DNA from 4 places in the Pseudomonas sp. SDO5522_S412 genome. Region 1 is predicted to be linked to each of the others. Evidence: predicted binding sites of a transcription regulator. Region 1 holds the regulator's gene; each other region holds the start of a gene.

Region 1 (4,211 bases):
CATTGCTGACGGGCGCCGCGGCTTCCGTTGGCGCTGGCGCTGCGGCCACCGCGTCCGGGGCAAACTGGCCCTTGCCGTGCAACTGGTCGAGCAACGACTCGAACTCGGCGTCGGTAATGTCTTCGGTGGTCGGCACCATGGCCGGCGCACTGGCTGCCGGCGCTTCGGCTTCGGCCTTGACGGCGTTCAGCGAGTCCAGCAGTTGTTCAAATTCGCTGTCGGTCACGTCGCCCGCAGGCTCGGCAACCGGCTCAGCCACTGCTTCCACCACGGGAGCGTTGGCCGCAGGTTCCGCCAGGCGCGCCAGGGCGGCCAGCAGTTCCGGCGTGGCGGCAGTGATCGGTGCGCGCTCGCGCACTTCACTGAACATGCCGTTGACCGCGTCCAGTGCTTCCAGGATCACGTCCATCAGTTCCGAGTCGACGTGCCGCTCACCCTTGCGCAGGATGTCGAACACGTTCTCGGCGATGTGACAGCACTCCACCAGCTCGTGGAGCTGGAGGAAGCCGGCGCCCCCTTTTACAGTATGAAAACCGCGAAAAATTGCATTGAGCAGGTTCGCATCATCCGGTCGGCTTTCCAGCTCGACCAGTTGTTCGGACAGTTGCTCTAAAATTTCGCCGGCCTCTACAAGGAAATCCTGAAGGATTTCTTCATCGGCGCCGAAGCTCATGGGTGTGCTCCTTAGAAGCCTAAACTGGACAGCAAATCGTCTACGTCGTCTTGCCCGGATACAACGTCTTCACGTTTATCGGCATGAATCTGCGGACCTTCACCCTTGGCGAGGTGTTTTTGTGGATCTTTTTCAGAAAGGATCGCTGCGCGGTCATGTTCGATGCCGGCAAACCGGTCGACCTGGCCCGCCATCAACACCAGTTTGAGCAGGTTGCTTTCCACTTCGGTGACCAGTTGGGTCACACGCTTGATCACCTGACCGGTGAGGTCCTGGTAATCCTGGGCCAGCAGAATGTCATTGAGGTTGCTGGAAACCGTGCGGTTTTCCTGCTCGCTGCGGGACAAAAAGCCCTCGACCCGACGCGCCAACTCACGAAACTCCTCAGCGCCCACTTCCCGACGCATGAACCGGCCCCAGTCAGTGCTCAGGGCCTTGGCTTCACTGGCCATACCGTTGACCAGAGGCGTGGCGTTTTCCACCAGGTCCATGGTGCGGTTGGCCGCCGCCTCAGTCAGCCTGACCACGTAGGACAGGCGTTCGGTGGCATCCGTGATCTGCGAGATTTCCTCGGCCTGGGGCATGTGCGGGTCAATCTGAAAATTGACTATCGCACTGTGCAACTCACGGGTGAGCTTGCCCACTTCCTGGTACAGGCCGCGGTCACGGGTCTGGTTGAGCTCATGGATCAACTGCACCGCGTCGCCGAACTGGCCTCTTTCAAGGCTTTCGACGAGTTGATGAGCATGTTTTTTCAGGGTCGACTCAAAGTCGGCCTGCGATGATTCTTTATGCTCCATAGCTCCCCCGTGGCAGCATCAATGACCGATGCGTTCGAAGATCTTTTCGATCTTCTCTTTCAAGGCCAGTGCAGTGAATGGCTTGACCACGTAGCCGTTGACCCCGGCCTGGGCGGCTTCGATGATCTGTTCACGCTTGGCTTCAGCGGTCACCATCAGCACAGGCAGGCTGCGCAGTTTTTCATCAGCGCGCACGTGGCGCAGCAGATCGATACCGGTCATGCCCGGCATGTTCCAGTCCGTTACCAGAAAGTCGATGCTCCCGCTGTTGAGGATCGGAATCGCCGTAATACCGTCATCCGCCTCGACCGTGTTAGTGAACCCAAGGTCACGCAACAGGTTTTTTATGATCCGCCGCATCGTTGAGAAGTCATCAACGATGAGGATTTTCATGTTCTTGTCCAATTCGACCTCCAAGCAGTCTTAAACGCGCCCAGCACCTGGGCGCGCCATATCAATCAACAGGCGTTACACAAAAAGGACTACCGGGGGCGCACCACGGGCCAAGCCCGTCCGGGCGCAGGGCCTGGACGGTATCGTTCGCAGTGTCCCCACACTGCCTGTCAGCGCGCTCGCCACTCTCCCAAACGCCCCCGCAAGCGGGCCGCGCACTGGCTGTGTAACTGGCTGACCCGCGATTCGCTGACCCCCAGGACCTCACCGATTTCCTTGAGGTTCAGCTCTTCGTCGTAGTACAGCGCCAACACCAGTCGCTCACGCTCCGGCAAATTGGCTATCGCGTCCGCCAGCGCGCTCTGGAAGCGTTCATCTTCCAGGTCCCGTGACGGTTCGAGATGGGCACTCGCGCCGTCCTCGTGCAGCCCTTCATGTTCGCCGTCCTGTAAAAGGTCGTCGAAACTGAACAGCCGGCTGCCCAAGGTATCGTTCAAAATCCCGTAGTAATCGTCGAGACTCAATTGGAGTTCGGCCGCAACTTCATGATCTTTAGCGTCGCGACCGGTTTTTGCTTCAATTGAGCGAATTGCGTCACTCACCATCCGCGTATTGCGGTGCACTGATCGCGGCGCCCAATCACCTTTACGCACTTCATCGAGCATGGCCCCACGGATACGGATACCCGCGTATGTCTCGAAACTCGCGCCCTTGCTCGCGTCGTACTTGGTCGACACTTCAAGCAGGCCGATCATCCCGGCCTGGATCAAGTCCTCGACCTGCACGCTGGCAGGCAAGCGCGCCAGCAGGTGATAGGCAATGCGCTTGACCAGGGGCGCATAGCGCTCGATCAATTCGACTTGACTGTCACGTGCCGACTTCTTGTAAAGGTTGTAGCCGCTGGCTGTCATAGCACCGGTCCTGCGCTCGTCTGATGCACCAATCGCTCGACGAAAAACTCCAGATGCCCCCGGGGATTGGCGGGCAACGGCCAGGTATCGACCTTCTGGGCAATAGCCTTGAACGCCAATGCGCACTTCGAACGAGGGAACGCTTCATAGACCGCACGCTGCTTTTGCACGGCCTTGCGCACACACTCGTCGTAAGGAACTGCGCCAACGTATTGTAAGGCGACATCGAGGAAGCGATCCGTGACCTTGGTCAACTTGGCGAACAGATTCCGCCCTTCCTGCGGGCTTTGGGCCATGTTGGCCAGCACGCGGAAGCGGTTCATGCCGTAGTCGCGGTTGAGCAGTTTGATCAGGGCGTAGGCGTCGGTGATCGAGGTGGGTTCGTCGCACACCACCAGCAACACTTCCTGCGCTGCGCGCACGAAACTGACCACCGACTCGCCGATCCCGGCGGCGGTGTCGATCACCAGTACGTCGAGGTTGTCGCCAATGTCGCTGAACGCCTGAATCAGGCCGGCATGTTGCGCCGGACTCAGGTGCACCATGCTCTGGGTGCCGGAAGCGGCCGGCACGATGCGAATCCCGCCGGGGCCTTGCAACAGTACGTCGCGCAGCTCACAGCGGCCTTCGATGACATCGGCCAGGGTATGTTTGGGCGTCAGTCCCAGCAGAACGTCGACGTTCGCCAGCCCCAGGTCAGCATCCAGCAGCATGACGCGACGGCCAAGCTCTGCCAGGGCCAGGGACAAATTCACTGACACGTTAGTTTTCCCGACGCCACCTTTGCCGCCGGTCACCGCGATCACCTGTACGGGATGCATGCTGCCCATTTTATTTCTTTACCTTGTCTTGCTTAGACGCAGGCTACATAAGTTGGCCGCGCGAACTGCTGGCAGGCCATCGATGTAGATACTTTTCACTGTCATTTTTAAATAGAAAGCCATGATGCCTCACCCAACTCGCTTGTTCGGGCTGTGGTAGAGGTCAGCAAACATGTCAGCCATAGCTTCCTCACTGGGTTCTTCCTGCATTTGCACGCTGACAGCCCGGCTGACCAACTGATGACGGCGCGGCAGATGCAGATCATCCGGGATTCGCGGCCCGTCGGTCAGGTAGGCGACCGGTAATTCATGACTGATTGCCAGGCTCAATACTTCGCCCAGGCTTGCCGTCTCATCCAGTTTAGTCAGGATGCAACCCGCCAGCCCGCAGCGCTTGTAGCTGTGGTAGGCGGCGGTCAATACCTGCTTCTGGCTGGTAGTGGCAAGCACCAAATAGTTTCTGGATTTGATCCCGCGCCCGGCCAGGCTTTCCAGCTGCATGCGCAGGGCCGGGTCGCTGGCTTGCAGGCCGGCGGTGTCGATCAGCACTACGCGCTTGCGCAGCAATGGGTCGAGGGCGTTGGCCAGGGACTGGCCCGGGTCGACGTGGGTC
Region 2 (4,211 bases), on a different contig from region 1:
CGGTGATGACTTACCTGTGGACCTTTGTCAGCAGCCTGGATGAAGCGCCAGGGATGGTCGACCAACTGGCGCGACTCAAGGACATTGGCAAGCGTGTGGACCCGGGGCTGGGCGACCGATCCGACGTTTGACGCGTCGGGTCGGCCGTCATCGCGGGCAAGCCCGGCTCCCACAGTGGACCGCGTACTCCAGAACAACACGGTCAACTGTGGGAGCGGGCTTGCCCGCGATGAGGCCCGAACAGTCAATCAACGAAACCGGTCAACCTCATGCCGCAAGCCCGCCGCCAGGGTCTCCAGTTCCTTGGCGGTGATCGCCAGGTTGGACACCACTTCACGCTGCTCGCTGTTGGCCAGGGCGATGCTCTGCAAGTTGCTGCTCAGCAGGGTCGCCGTGCTGCTCTGCTCCTGGGTCGCCGTGGTAATGGCCGCAAACTGCTGGCCCGCCGAGCGGCTTTGCTCGTCGATCCGCGCCAGCGCAGAGGCGACGTCAGCGTTGCGAGCCAGGCCTTCCTGCATCAGCACGTTGCCTTGTTCCATGGTGCTGATGGCGTTGCCGGTTTCCTGCTGGATACTCTGGATCATCCCGGAAATCTCATCCGTGGCCTGACGAGTGCGCGATGCGAGGTTGCGCACTTCATCGGCCACCACCGCAAACCCGCGCCCCTGCTCACCGGCCCGCGCCGCTTCGATGGCTGCGTTGAGCGCCAGCAGGTTGGTCTGTTCGGCAATCGCGGTGATTACGCCAACAATCCCGCCGATCTCCTGGGAGCGCTGGCCCAGGGTGTTGATCACCGTGGCGGTGCTGTTCAGCGCGGTGGCGATGTGTTCCAGGGACGACGAAGCTTCCTGCATCGAGGTGCGGCCGATCCTGGTTTGCTGGGCGTTGTCCTGGGCCAGGCGCTCGGTGTTGCCCATGTTGTCGGCAATGTTCAGCGAGGTGGCGCTGAACTCTTCCACCGCGCCGGCCATGCTGGTGATCTCGCCGGACTGTTGCTCCATGCCTTCGTACGCACCGCCGGACAACCCCGACAGTGCCTGGGCGCGGCTGTTCACGTCTTCAGCCGCCTTGCGGATATGCGACACCATGGTCGACAGCGCTTCGCCCATCTGGTTGAAACTGCGGGCTAGTTGGCCGATTTCATCATGGCTGGAAACGTTCAGCCGTGCGCTCAAATCACCGGCCCCCAAGGCTTCTGCCTGACGCACCAGGTCGCCCAACGGCTGCAACTTGCTGCGCAGCAACCAGACCGCCGCGCCCACCGCCAGCAGCATCGCGAGCAAGCTGCCGATCGCCAGGCGAAGCCCCACCGACCAGGTCACCGCGCGAATTTCGGCTTTCGGCATGCTCGCCACCACCGACCACGGGCCGCCTTCAAACGGCACGGCAACGCTGTAGAAATCTTCGTTCTTGTCGCTCCAGAAACGGCCTTTTCCAGGTTTGGCGGCCAGGTCGAGCATCACCGGAATCGACTGATCCAGCGCCTGCACGCCAGCGGGCGGTACCAGCCAGTGCTTCTGTTCGTCCAGCAGCGCCAGGGAACCGGTCTGGCCGATGCGGAAACGCTTGAGGTTGTCGAACTGGGCGTTCTGCGCATCGGTGTAGTCGAAGCCGACAAACAGCACCGCAATCACTTTGCCGCTGGCGTCCCGCACCGGGCTGTACTGGGTCATGTAGGAGCGATCGAACAACACCGCACGGCCAACGTAGCCTTGCCCGCCCAGCAAACGTTGATAGGCCGGATGCTGGTGATCCAGCGCCGTACCGATGGCGCGGCTGCCATCCTGCTTGGTCAGGGAGGTGCTGACGCGGATAAAGTCCTCGCCGCTGCGTACGAACAAGGTCGCCACGCCGCCGGACATCTGCTTGAACTCATCGACTTCAGCGAAGTTGTTGTTGAGCACTTCCTCGCCCAGGTACAGGCCCGGCGTCTGCACGCCCGCCACCGTCACCGGTTGCTCAGGGCGCGTACTCAAGCCGGCGCTGAAGCGCTTTTCAAACAGCCCGCTCAAACGCTGGGTACTTTCGCGCAAGGTGCTGTGGAAGGTATTGAGCTGGTCGGCCAGCAAGCGGGCCTCGCTGGCCAGGTGCTCCTCGCGGGTGTCGAGGTTGGCGGAGTCCAGCGAACGCAACGCGAATACCGTGCTGCCGCTGATGACGACAGCCAGTATCACGGCGAGGGCAAGCCCCAGTTGAGAGGCAATCCGGGCGCGAGGTTGAGACATGAAGGCTCCTGGCCGAGGCCAGGATCATCCTGATCTCATAGCGCTGCTCGGCAAAATTCTAATAGGGGAAACGTTGCAGAACGGTAGTTCCAACAACCCTACTTCGGCGGGCAGGCTCAATACTTGAGCGAATCACAGGGGTATCGCGCAAACGATTGCTGGCCGGTGCGCAATCCACTCAGTCGAGGCGCTCGACCTGGGGCAATTCCATGGCCTGCACTTCGCCCTGGAGAAAGTCACCCAGCCGTCGCAAACGCTCGCCACCCGGCCGGGTCTTCGGCCACACCAGATAGTAATTTTCCCCACTGGCCACAGCGGTGGGCCATGGCAGACTCAGGCGGCCCTGGGCCACGTCTTCGGCCACCATCAGCAAGTCGCCCATGGACACGCCGTACCCTCGGGCGGCGGCGATCATGCCCAACTCCAAGGTGTCGAACACCTGCCCGCCCTTGAGCGAAACCTGGGATGACAGCCCCATGCGCTCCAGCCAGTTGCGCCAGTCACGCCGGTCCGGCGTCGGGTGCAGCAGTTCGGCAGAGGCCAGGCGCGCAACGTCCCAGGGTCCGTCGCTCAACAGGTTCGGCGCGCCCACCGGAATCAGCAACTCCGGAAACAGGTAGCTGGCTTCCCAGTCCGGCGGGAAATGCCCGTTGCTCAGCAACACCGCGCAATCGAATGGTTCCTGGTTGAAATCCACCTCATCGACGCTCATCCAGGCGCTGGTCAGTTGCACTTCATTGCCCGGCTGCAGGTGCCGGAAGCGACTGAGGCGCGCCAGCAGCCAGCGCATGGTCAGGGTGGACGGCGCCTTCATGCGCAAGATGTCGTCCTCGGCATTCAAGGTATGGCAGGCGCGCTCCAGGGCCGCAAAGCCTTCACGCACGCCCGGCAGCAACAGGCGCGCCGCCTCTGTGAGTTGCAAGGTGCGGCCGCTGCGCTGGAACAGGCGGCAGGCGAAATGCTCTTCCAGGGTACGAATGTGCCGGCTCACCGCACTTTGGGTGATCGACAACTCTTCCGCCGCGCGGGTGAACGAGTTGTAGCGGGACGCAGCTTCAAACGCGCGCAAGGCGTAAAGAGGAGGAAGACGACGAGACATGGCGAAAACTCCGACGGCGCAATATCGAAACCCTACCAGAATCATTAAGGCATGAGTTTTAATCATGCGAACCATCGGATTTATCCCTTTGTGCAATGCGCTGTGGGCGCCGAGAATCAACCCTTCCACCCTTCCCTGACTTTTTGAGCGTGATGATCATGCAGCATCCTGCACGTACCGAACTCTGGGCCATTCTGCGGCTGTCAGGGCCGCTGATTGCCTCACAGTTGGCCCACATGCTGATGGTGCTGACCGACACCCTGATGATGGCCCGCCTGAGCCCCGAGGCCCTGGCCGGCGGAGGCCTGGGGGCGGCGAGCTATTCGTTCGTGTCGATTTTCTGCATCGGCGTGATCGCTGCCGTGGGCACGCTGGTCGCGATCCGCCAGGGCGCCGGCGACATCGAAGGCGCCACCCGCCTGACCCAGGCCGGGCTATGGCTGGCCTGGTTGATGGCGCTGGTGGCTGGTTTGCTGCTATGGAACCTCAAGCCAGTGCTGCTGATGTTCGGCCAGACCGAAACCAACGTCGCGTCCGCCGGCCAGTTCCTGACCATCCTGCCGTTCGCCCTGCCCGGCTACCTGACGTTCATGGCCCTGCGCGGCTTCACCAGTGCTATCGGCAAGGCCACGCCGGTGATGGTGATCAGCCTGGGCGGCACGGTGATCAACTACCTGCTCAACCACGCGTTGATCGAAGGCATGTTCGGCCTGCCGAAACTCGGGCTGGTGGGCATTGGCCTGGTCACCGCCATCGTTGCCAACTGCATGGCCCTGGCGCTGATCTGGTACATCAAATACAACCGTGCCTACGACGCGTATCCGCTGCGCAAGGGTTTGCTGCGGCCCAACCTGCACTACCTGCGGGAACTGTGGCGCCTGGGCCTG
Region 3 (4,211 bases), on a different contig from region 1:
CTTTGTTGGCCGCAATGCGCATGCGCAACGCGTTCAGCTTGATGAAGCCTGCCGCGTCTGCCTGGTTGTAGGCGCCGCCATCTTCTTCAAAAGTGGCGATGTTGGCGTCGAACAGCGACTCATCGGACTTGCGACCGGTCACGATCACATTGCCCTTGTACAGCTTCAGGCGCACAACGCCGTTCACGTGGACCTGGGAAGCGTCGATCATCTGTTGCAGCATCAGACGCTCAGGGCTCCACCAGTAGCCGGTGTAGATCAGGCTGGCGTACTTGGGCATCAACTCGTCTTTGAGGTGAGCCACTTCACGGTCCAGGGTGATGGACTCAATGGCGCGGTGAGCGCGCAGCATGATGGTGCCGCCCGGGGTTTCGTAGCAACCACGGGACTTCATGCCCACGTAACGGTTCTCGACGATGTCGAGGCGGCCGATACCGTGTTCGCCACCGATACGGTTCAAGGTCGCCAGTACGGTGGCCGGGGTCATTTCGACGCCGTCCAGCGCGACGATGTCGCCGTTGCGGTAGGTCAGTTCCAGGTACTGGGCCTTGTCAGGAGCGTTCTCCGGGGAGACGGTCCATTTCCACATGTCTTCTTCGTGCTCGGTCCAGGTGTCTTCCAGCACGCCGCCTTCATAGGAGATGTGCAGCAAGTTGGCGTCCATCGAGTACGGGGACTTCTTCTTGCCATGACGCTCGATCGGGATCGCGTGCTTTTCGGCGTAGTCCATCAGCTTTTCACGGGACAGCAGGTCCCATTCACGCCACGGAGCAATCACTTTTACGCCTGGCTTCAAGGCGTAGGCGCCCAGTTCGAAACGCACCTGGTCGTTGCCCTTGCCGGTGGCGCCATGGGAAATGGCGTCAGCGCCGGTTTCGTTGGCGATTTCGATCAGGCGCTTGGCGATCAGCGGACGTGCGATGGAAGTACCCAGCAGGTACTCGCCTTCGTAGACAGTGTTGGCGCGAAACATCGGGAAAACGAAATCGCGGACGAACTCTTCGCGCAGGTCGTCAATGTAGATCTCTTTCACGCCCATGGCTTGCGCCTTGGCACGTGCAGGTTCGACCTCTTCGCCCTGACCCAGGTCAGCGGTGAAGGTCACCACTTCACAGTTATAAGTATCCTGCAGCCACTTGAGGATCACCGAAGTGTCCAGGCCGCCGGAATACGCGAGAACGACCTTGTTTACGTCGGCCATGCCATCACTCCACGGGGTTGTACGGAAAGGCGTCGATTCTACCGACCAAAACCGTGAAATTACAGAGGCGCGACAGCAAATGAAGATAAAGCGACAGATTATGTCGAGCGGGCGACGAAACGCCGCACCTTATGAGGTGGCGGCAGCGTTGCCTGGCGCCTTGGCCTGGGGCGCCGGTTTCTCGGGGGCTGCCACCCGTTCGAGCTGAATATTCACCCGGCGGTTTTTCGCCCGGTTGGCCGCGTTGGTGTTCGGCGCCAGCGGATAGCTTTCGCCATGAAAGCGCAGGGTAATCTGCGATTCCTGGATGCCATTGGCCTTGAAGTAGTCCATCACCGCCAATGCACGACGCCGCGAAACGTCGCGATTGGTCAGGCGATTGCCGCTGTTGTCGGAGTGGCCATTCAACTCGACGTGGTTAACCGTCGGGTCGGCTTTCATGAATTCGAGAATCACCGAGAGCTTTTTCCTGGCCGCCGCGTCCAGTTCGATGCCGCCACCCGGGAAACCCACCTCGGTCTGTTTGACCTGCTCGAAATTCATCGGCAGCAGCTTGGTGGTGCAGAGTTGGTAGTCGTTGTAGGCCTTGCTGAATTTCGCCGGCAGCAGGCGGATCTCGGAGTAACCGCCGTCGCGGCTATAGTGGCGCACCGTCGGGCTGCGCCCTTCGAGCAGGCCGGTAAACAAACGCCCGGCCTGGGCCTGGGAGCTGTTGAACAGCACATCGCCACTGCCGACACGCACCGCCCCCAGGTTGATATCGCCACGCCCCGGCTGCCACGGCGCAGCCGCCGCCAACAGGGTTGCGGAACCGGCACCCAACGAGCCGTTAAAGGCTTTCAGGCGAAACGTCGCCTGCTCGCCGGCCCGGCGCACGAACTCGCCCGAGCCGAAATCGGTGATCGGCTGGGTCAAGCGGCACTCGAATTTATCGCCCTCCACTTTCCACTCAATATTCTCCAGACGTGTCTGGAACGTGAGGGCCATCGCGGGCAGGCTGGCGAACACACTGAGCAGGGCTAGATAATGCTGGCGCACGGGAGGCTCCACTGGTTTCTACAACACATCAAGGCGTCATACATCGTTAAGGCATACCCAGGGATATCGGTCGCATCCTGCAAAACTTGATAGCGAGTGCCTGCAAGAGTCTTTTCCGGTAGCATTCCCACCAGATTGACCCGCCTGGAATCCCCAATGTCCGACCGCCTGACCCTGCTGCGTCCCGACGACTGGCATATTCATCTTCGCGATGGTGCTGCGTTGCCCCAAACCGTGGCCGATGTAGCGCGCACGTTTGGCCGCGCCATCATCATGCCTAACCTGGTACCTCCGGTGCGTAACGCCGCGGAAGCCGACGCCTATCGCCAGCGCATTCTCGCTGCACGACCGGCCGGCAGCCGCTTCGAACCGTTGATGGTGCTGTACCTGACCGACCGCACCCAGCCCGAAGAAATCCGCCAGGCCAAGGCCAGTGGTTTCGTGCACGCCGCCAAGCTGTACCCGGCCGGCGCGACCACCAACTCCGATTCCGGCGTCACCAGTATCGACAAGATCCTGCCGGCCATCGAAGCCATGGCCGAAGTGGGCATGCCGTTGCTGATCCACGGTGAAGTCACCCGTGGCGATGTCGATGTGTTCGATCGTGAAAAGATCTTCATCGACGAGCACATGCGCCGAGTTGTCGAGCTGTTCCCGACCCTCAAGGTGGTGTTCGAGCACATCACCACCGCCGATGCCGTGCAGTTCGTCACCGAGGCTTCGGCCAACGTCGGCGCGACCATCACCGCGCATCACCTGCTGTACAACCGCAACCACATGCTGGTGGGCGGGATTCGGCCGCACTTCTATTGCCTGCCGATTCTCAAGCGCAACACGCACCAGGTAGCGCTGCTCGATGCCGCCACCAGTGGCAGCGAGAAATTTTTCCTCGGTACCGACTCTGCACCTCACGCCCAACACGCCAAGGAAGCCGCGTGTGGTTGTGCCGGTTGCTATACCGCCTATGCGGCGATCGAGTTGTATGCCGAAGCGTTCGAACAACGCAACGCCCTGGACAAGCTTGAAGGGTTCGCCAGCCTCAACGGCCCGCGTTTCTATGGCCTGCCGGCGAATACCGACCGCATTACCCTGGTCCGTGAAGACTGGACCGCCCCCACCAGCCTGCCGTTTGGCGAGCTGACCGTTATCCCGCTGCGCGCCGGTGAAACACTGCGCTGGCGCCTGCTGGAGGAACACCCGTGAGTGAAGACCATTACGACGACGACCAGGAACACGGCGGCGGTGGTGGCGGTTCCCGTCACCCGATGGCCGAGCGTTTCCGTGGCTACCTGCCCGTTGTCATCGACGTAGAAACCGGCGGTTTCAATTGCGCCACTGATGCGTTGCTGGAAATCGCCGCCACGACCATCGGCATGGATGAACAGGGTTTCGTGTTCCCGGAACACACCCACTTCTTCCGCGTCGAGCCGTTCGAAGGCGCCAACATCGAAGCGGCGGCCCTGGAGTTCACCGGGATCAAGCTTGATCACCCACTGCGCATGGCCGTCAGTGAAGAAGCGGCGCTGACCGACATCTTCCGTGGCGTACGCAAGGCCCTGAAGGCCAATGGCTGCAAACGCGCGATCCTGGTGGGCCACAACAGCAGCTTCGACCTGGGCTTCCTCAACGCCGCCGTGGCGCGCCTGGACATGAAACGCAACCCGTTTCACCCGTTCTCCAGCTTCGACACTGCGACCCTGGCCGGTTTGGCCTATGGCCAGACCGTGCTGGCGAAGGCCTGCCAGGCTGCCGGTATCGACTTCGACGGTCGTGAGGCCCACTCGGCCCGCTACGACACCGAGAAGACCGCCGAGCTGTTCTGCGGCATCGTCAACCGTTGGAAACAGATGGGCGGCTGGGAAGACTTCGGCGACTGAAGCCAAATCCCGCACATAAAAAAACCGGCCTTCTCAGGCCGGTTTTTTTTGCTTCGAACGTGGCTTACAGCTTGCCAGCGTTCTCGGTCAGGTAA
Region 4 (4,211 bases), on a different contig from region 1:
TTCGCTGTTTCGCCTTGTGCCTGGCGGTGGCCGCGTTGCCGTTGGCGATCATGACCCAGGTACCACTGGAAGTGCTGTTCGTCGCGGGCTTTCTCTGTTCCCTGGTGCAGTTCTGCCTGTACCCGCTGGCCGTGGCGTTTTCCAACGACCACGTCGAGGGCGATCGCCGGGTGTCGCTCACTGCGATGTTGCTGGTGACCTACGGCATCGGCGCCAGTGTCGGCCCGCTGTTGGCCGGTGTGGTGATGAAACTGTTCGGCAGCCATATGCTGTATGCGTTTTTCAGCGTGTGCGCATTGATCCTGGTGTGGCGCATCCGGCCCAAGGCGGTCACCAACCTGCATCAGGTGGACGACGCACCGCTGCATCACGTGGCGATGCCCGACAGCATGTCCAGCTCGCCCCTGGTAGCATGCCTCGATCCGCGAGTGGACGAACAGGTGGTGCAGGACCAGATGCAGACCGCCGTTGTGGATCCCGAGCCGGAAGTCGATCCCGAACTGGATCAGCCGGAGCCTGTCACCGAGCCACCAGAGCATCCGGACCCGGATGATCACCCCCACGACTTGAGCAGGGCGCGCCCCTGAAAGCAAAAACGGGCAGCCCCCTTGAGGGACTGCCCGTTTTTTTGTCGCGACCTTTATTGTTTAAAGGTCGTCGTCCTTGTCAAACCGGCGCGCTTCACGCTGCAGTTGATACACAAACCGCTCGACCTGGCGCTGCACCAGCCCGCTCATGTTATGAAAACGTAGGCCGGCGAAGGTGGTGTTGATCCTTTCTTCGAAGTGCAGGTAACGCAGTTCTACCGAGGTGGTCATGCTGCCAAAGGGTAGCGCGGCGATAAATCGGTCGTAGACCTGGCCCAGTTGCAGGCGCTCGGAAATATCCCCTTCGAAGCGCAATTTGCAGCCGGTGGCGGAAATATCCAGCAACTTGCCGCTGATGGGGGCCTTGAGTTTGTCGCCGCCCAGTTCGACGCTCACCAGTTGCGCCAGCTTCAGCGCCGCGCGGAAGGCGTTGCGACGCTGATGGTAAATCACCTCGCCAGGCATGCTGCCGCGGTAAATACGGTGGCCGCCGGCTTCATCGAGGGTCAGGGTGCCGTTGCTTTCCCAGGCTACCCGCACCCCCTCGTGAAAACCTTCGATCCGGAAAGCTTCGCCATTCTCGAGGTAGCGTTCGCCGTCGCGCGGGACCATTTCGTCCAGGGCCAGTGTCTTGCTGTCCCGGTCGATTTCCACCAGGTAGCTTTGAAACCGCTGGTTGCGTTCATGGAAGGTGATGATCAGCGGATCATGGCTTTCTTGCAGCATCCGCAAGGTGCCAGCGATTTCCAGCGGCGTGGTGAGTACCTTGGGTGGCTGCGGAGCATCTTCCGCGTTAAGGGTGTTGAACACGGTTCTTCCATCTCCAGACAAAATACGACTACACGCAAGTGCTGTCATTTTGCCAGTATGTGGCGCGACTTGGATAGGGCGCGCTCAAACTGGTTTCAGGCTTGGCTGCGGGTGCTTGGCTTGGCCAGGCGTGAGGTGGAGCCTTGAGCGTTGTAGAGAGCCGGAGGCTCGCCGCCGTGGAGGATACGCAACTGATTGGCGGTCGTGGCTTGCTGAAGCTGGATGGCCTGGCCGTTGAGGAGGTTGGTTTCCTGGCACAGGGTCAGCAACTGGTTGAGTTCTTTGCTCTGGGCCAGCAACTGGTCGCCCACCGTGGAGTGGCTGGCGAGTTGTTCCAGGCCCTTGTGGTCGGCCGTGAGGCCCAGGCTGATCAGAATCTGGCTGCGCTTCTTGCCGTGCTGTTCCAGCAGGACGATCAGCGATTGCTTGCGCGCCAGAATTTCTTCCAGCATGCGCATGTCCCGGCCGTACAGGGCCAGTGATTCTTCTCGAAGGAGCTCCAGCAGCTGCTGTGCGGGAGGCAGGTCTTCAATGATCAGTTGTAGCAAGTTTTCGTCGTGCATGGCTGGCCTTGGGGTTTAAGCGTCCAAAAGCCTGGCGCAGGCCTTTGCCTAGCGCTCGGCTTCGAAGTTAAGCAGTTTGCTGGCTACACGGTTGCTGTCGACCTTATAGCTGCCATCGGCAATCGCCTGTTTCAATTCGGCCACACGGGCTTTATTGACAACTGGCTGATCGCTCAGCGAGTCAGTGACCTTCTGCAACTGTTGAGCCTCATTGCTCAGGTGTACCGATTCCCCGCTTTGGCTCGCACCGGCCTGTTCTGTCTTGGCAGGCAGAGGCTGGGACTTGGCTTCAACGCTGTCTTTGGCACCGTTGGTGCGCGAAGAGCCGGGCGTTGGCAGGGCGTTATTCAAACGACTGAAATCGATGACCATGTTAAAAAAACCTCTGGGTATTTGGACGCTTGCCATGTTTTCGGCCATACCCGGACAAACTTTAGGCTCGATTGACAATAAACCTATGCGCGATGCCGCTTTGCGCACAGTGTAGGAAAAGCTGGCGTCCGATGCCAGTGATCTATAAAGCCACCTCAACCTGCCCCGGCGCAGTCACCCGGGCCTTGATCACGCGGTTGGAATTCAGGTTCTTGACGCGAATCTGTTCACTCATGCCGCCGTTGGACAGGGCTTCCCCCGGCATTTTTACATTCAGGCCACCGCTGCTGGCGGAAATCACCACCTGGTCACCTTTGCGCACGACTTCGGCCTGCTCGAGATGGACCAGGGTAATCACCTGGTCAGCAACCATTGGTCGGGTAAGTTTCTGCCCGAGTGCCTGGTCAAGGGACGTGAGGTAGCTCTGGGTGATCATGCTGATGTCGCGCTCGCGCATCGCGACGTCATCATAACCAATGATTCCGGTACGTTTCAGCGGGCGCGTCACCACCACCACTTCGCGAAACAGTTTGACCTGGGCGGGCACGAACACCGTCCAGGGCGAGGCGCCTTCGCAGCGCACTTTCACGGTCACGCGCCCGATGGGCTGGGCGGGGCTTTCCAGGGAAGCTGTCAATTCTCTGTCGCACATGGGCATGCGCAGGCGCGGATCCAGCTGGTTGACCTGGATTTCGTAGCGGCCCGGTGTCTGCGTCGTGGCCAGATAATCTTCTACAGTGAACTCAAGAAAGCCTTGAGTGACGCCGATAAGCAGATCAGGCAAGGTGACGTTATCGGCGCGGGCCGGCTGGCCCGTAGCCAAGGCAAGCAACGCCATCGAGACGCAGAGCAATCTGCGGTACTGTGGGGATCGGAGGCGTCGGGAAACTGTCGTTTTGATGTCCATGGCCAATAAAAAAGCAAAGCTCGTGCCGTTTAGTGTTGGGTACGCGTCGTACCCCTAAGTTTTAGCGTAGGAGTCTGGGCATGGCCGGTGTAATGGATTCAGTGAACCAGCGCACACAGCTGGTGGGGCAGAATCGCCTGGAGTTGCTGTTGTTCCGTCTGGACGGCAAGCAGCTGTACGGGATTAATGTCTTCAAGGTTCGCGAAGTGCTGCAGTGTCCCAAGCTGACAATAATGCCCAAGTCCAGCCCGGTGGTTTGCGGTGTGGCCAACATTCGTGGCGCGACCATCCCGATTCTTGACCTGGCAATGGCCACCGGTTCGGCGGGATTGCAGGACCGCGAGAGCCCGTTCGTGATCATTACCGAGTACAACACCAAGACCCAGGGTTTCCTGGTGCGCTCGGTGGAGCGCATCGTCAACATGAACTGGGAAGAGATCCATCCGCCGCCCAAGGGCACCGGTCGCGATCACTACCTCACGGCGGTGACGCGGGTCGACAACCAGTTGGTGGAAATCATCGACGTGGAGAAAATCCTCGCCGAAGTGGCCCCGACCTCCGAGGCGATATCGGTGGGTGTGGTAGACGCCGAAACCGCGCACAAGGCGATCTCGCTGCGGGTGCTGACGGTGGACGACTCTTCGGTTGCGCGCAAGCAGGTGTCCCGTTGCATGCAGACCGTTGGGGTCGAAGTGGTCGCGCTCAATGACGGTCGCCAGGCCCTGGATTACCTGCGCAAGCTGGTGGATGAGGGCAAGAAGCCGGAAGAAGAATTCCTGATGATGATCTCCGACATCGAGATGCCGGAAATGGACGGCTACACCCTCACGGCCGAGATACGCAACGACCCACGCATGCAAAAACTACATATCATCCTGCATACTTCGTTGTCGGGTGTATTCAATCAGGCGATGGTCAAGAAGGTCGGTGCCGATGACTTCCTGGCCAAATTCCGCCCTGATGACCTGGCAT

Evidence for each region. The regulator FliA, encoded in region 1, starts transcription of late flagellar genes. The targets are predictions, from matches to a motif close to CTAAAGTTTNNNNNNNNNNNGCCGNTAA.
Region 2: the regulator FliA is predicted to act here: its motif matches at 2,326-2,353, upstream of ACW9I6_RS17840 (methyl-accepting chemotaxis protein).
Region 3: the regulator FliA is predicted to act here: its motif matches at 2,303-2,330, upstream of ACW9I6_RS04045 (flagellar protein MotY).
Region 4: the regulator FliA is predicted to act here: its motif matches at 2,370-2,397, upstream of flgM (flagellar biosynthesis anti-sigma factor FlgM).

What each region holds. Positions count from the first base shown of each region.
Region 1 is NZ_JBSVWQ010000079.1:18,102-22,312, forward strand. It holds gene ACW9I6_RS17355 (chemotaxis protein CheA) at 1-673, opposite strand, end outside; gene ACW9I6_RS17360 (protein phosphatase CheZ) at 685-1,473, opposite strand; gene ACW9I6_RS17365 (chemotaxis response regulator CheY) at 1,492-1,866, opposite strand; gene fliA (RNA polymerase sigma factor FliA) at 2,037-2,777, opposite strand; gene fleN (flagellar synthesis regulator FleN) at 2,774-3,607, opposite strand; gene flhF (flagellar biosynthesis protein FlhF) at 3,728-4,211, opposite strand, start outside.
Region 2 is NZ_JBSVWQ010000084.1:19,573-23,783, forward strand. It holds gene ACW9I6_RS17835 (ABC transporter six-transmembrane domain-containing protein) at 1-131, shown strand, start outside; gene ACW9I6_RS17840 (methyl-accepting chemotaxis protein) at 249-2,225, opposite strand; gene ACW9I6_RS17845 (LysR substrate-binding domain-containing protein) at 2,404-3,324, opposite strand; gene ACW9I6_RS17850 (NorM family multidrug efflux MATE transporter) at 3,477-4,211, shown strand, end outside.
Region 3 is NZ_JBSVWQ010000009.1:23,492-27,702, reverse strand. It holds gene ACW9I6_RS04050 (argininosuccinate synthase) at 1-1,201, opposite strand, end outside; gene ACW9I6_RS04045 (flagellar protein MotY) at 1,331-2,239, opposite strand; gene pyrC (dihydroorotase) at 2,396-3,442, shown strand; gene rnt (ribonuclease T) at 3,439-4,116, shown strand; gene ACW9I6_RS04030 (peroxiredoxin) at 4,181-4,211, opposite strand, start outside.
Region 4 is NZ_JBSVWQ010000063.1:11,496-15,706, forward strand. It holds gene ACW9I6_RS15535 (MFS transporter) at 1-587, shown strand, start outside; gene ACW9I6_RS15540 (flagellar brake protein) at 648-1,397, opposite strand; gene flgN (flagellar protein FlgN) at 1,493-1,960, opposite strand; gene flgM (flagellar biosynthesis anti-sigma factor FlgM) at 2,009-2,332, opposite strand; gene flgA (flagellar basal body P-ring formation chaperone FlgA) at 2,475-3,239, opposite strand; gene ACW9I6_RS15560 (chemotaxis protein CheV) at 3,320-4,211, shown strand, end outside.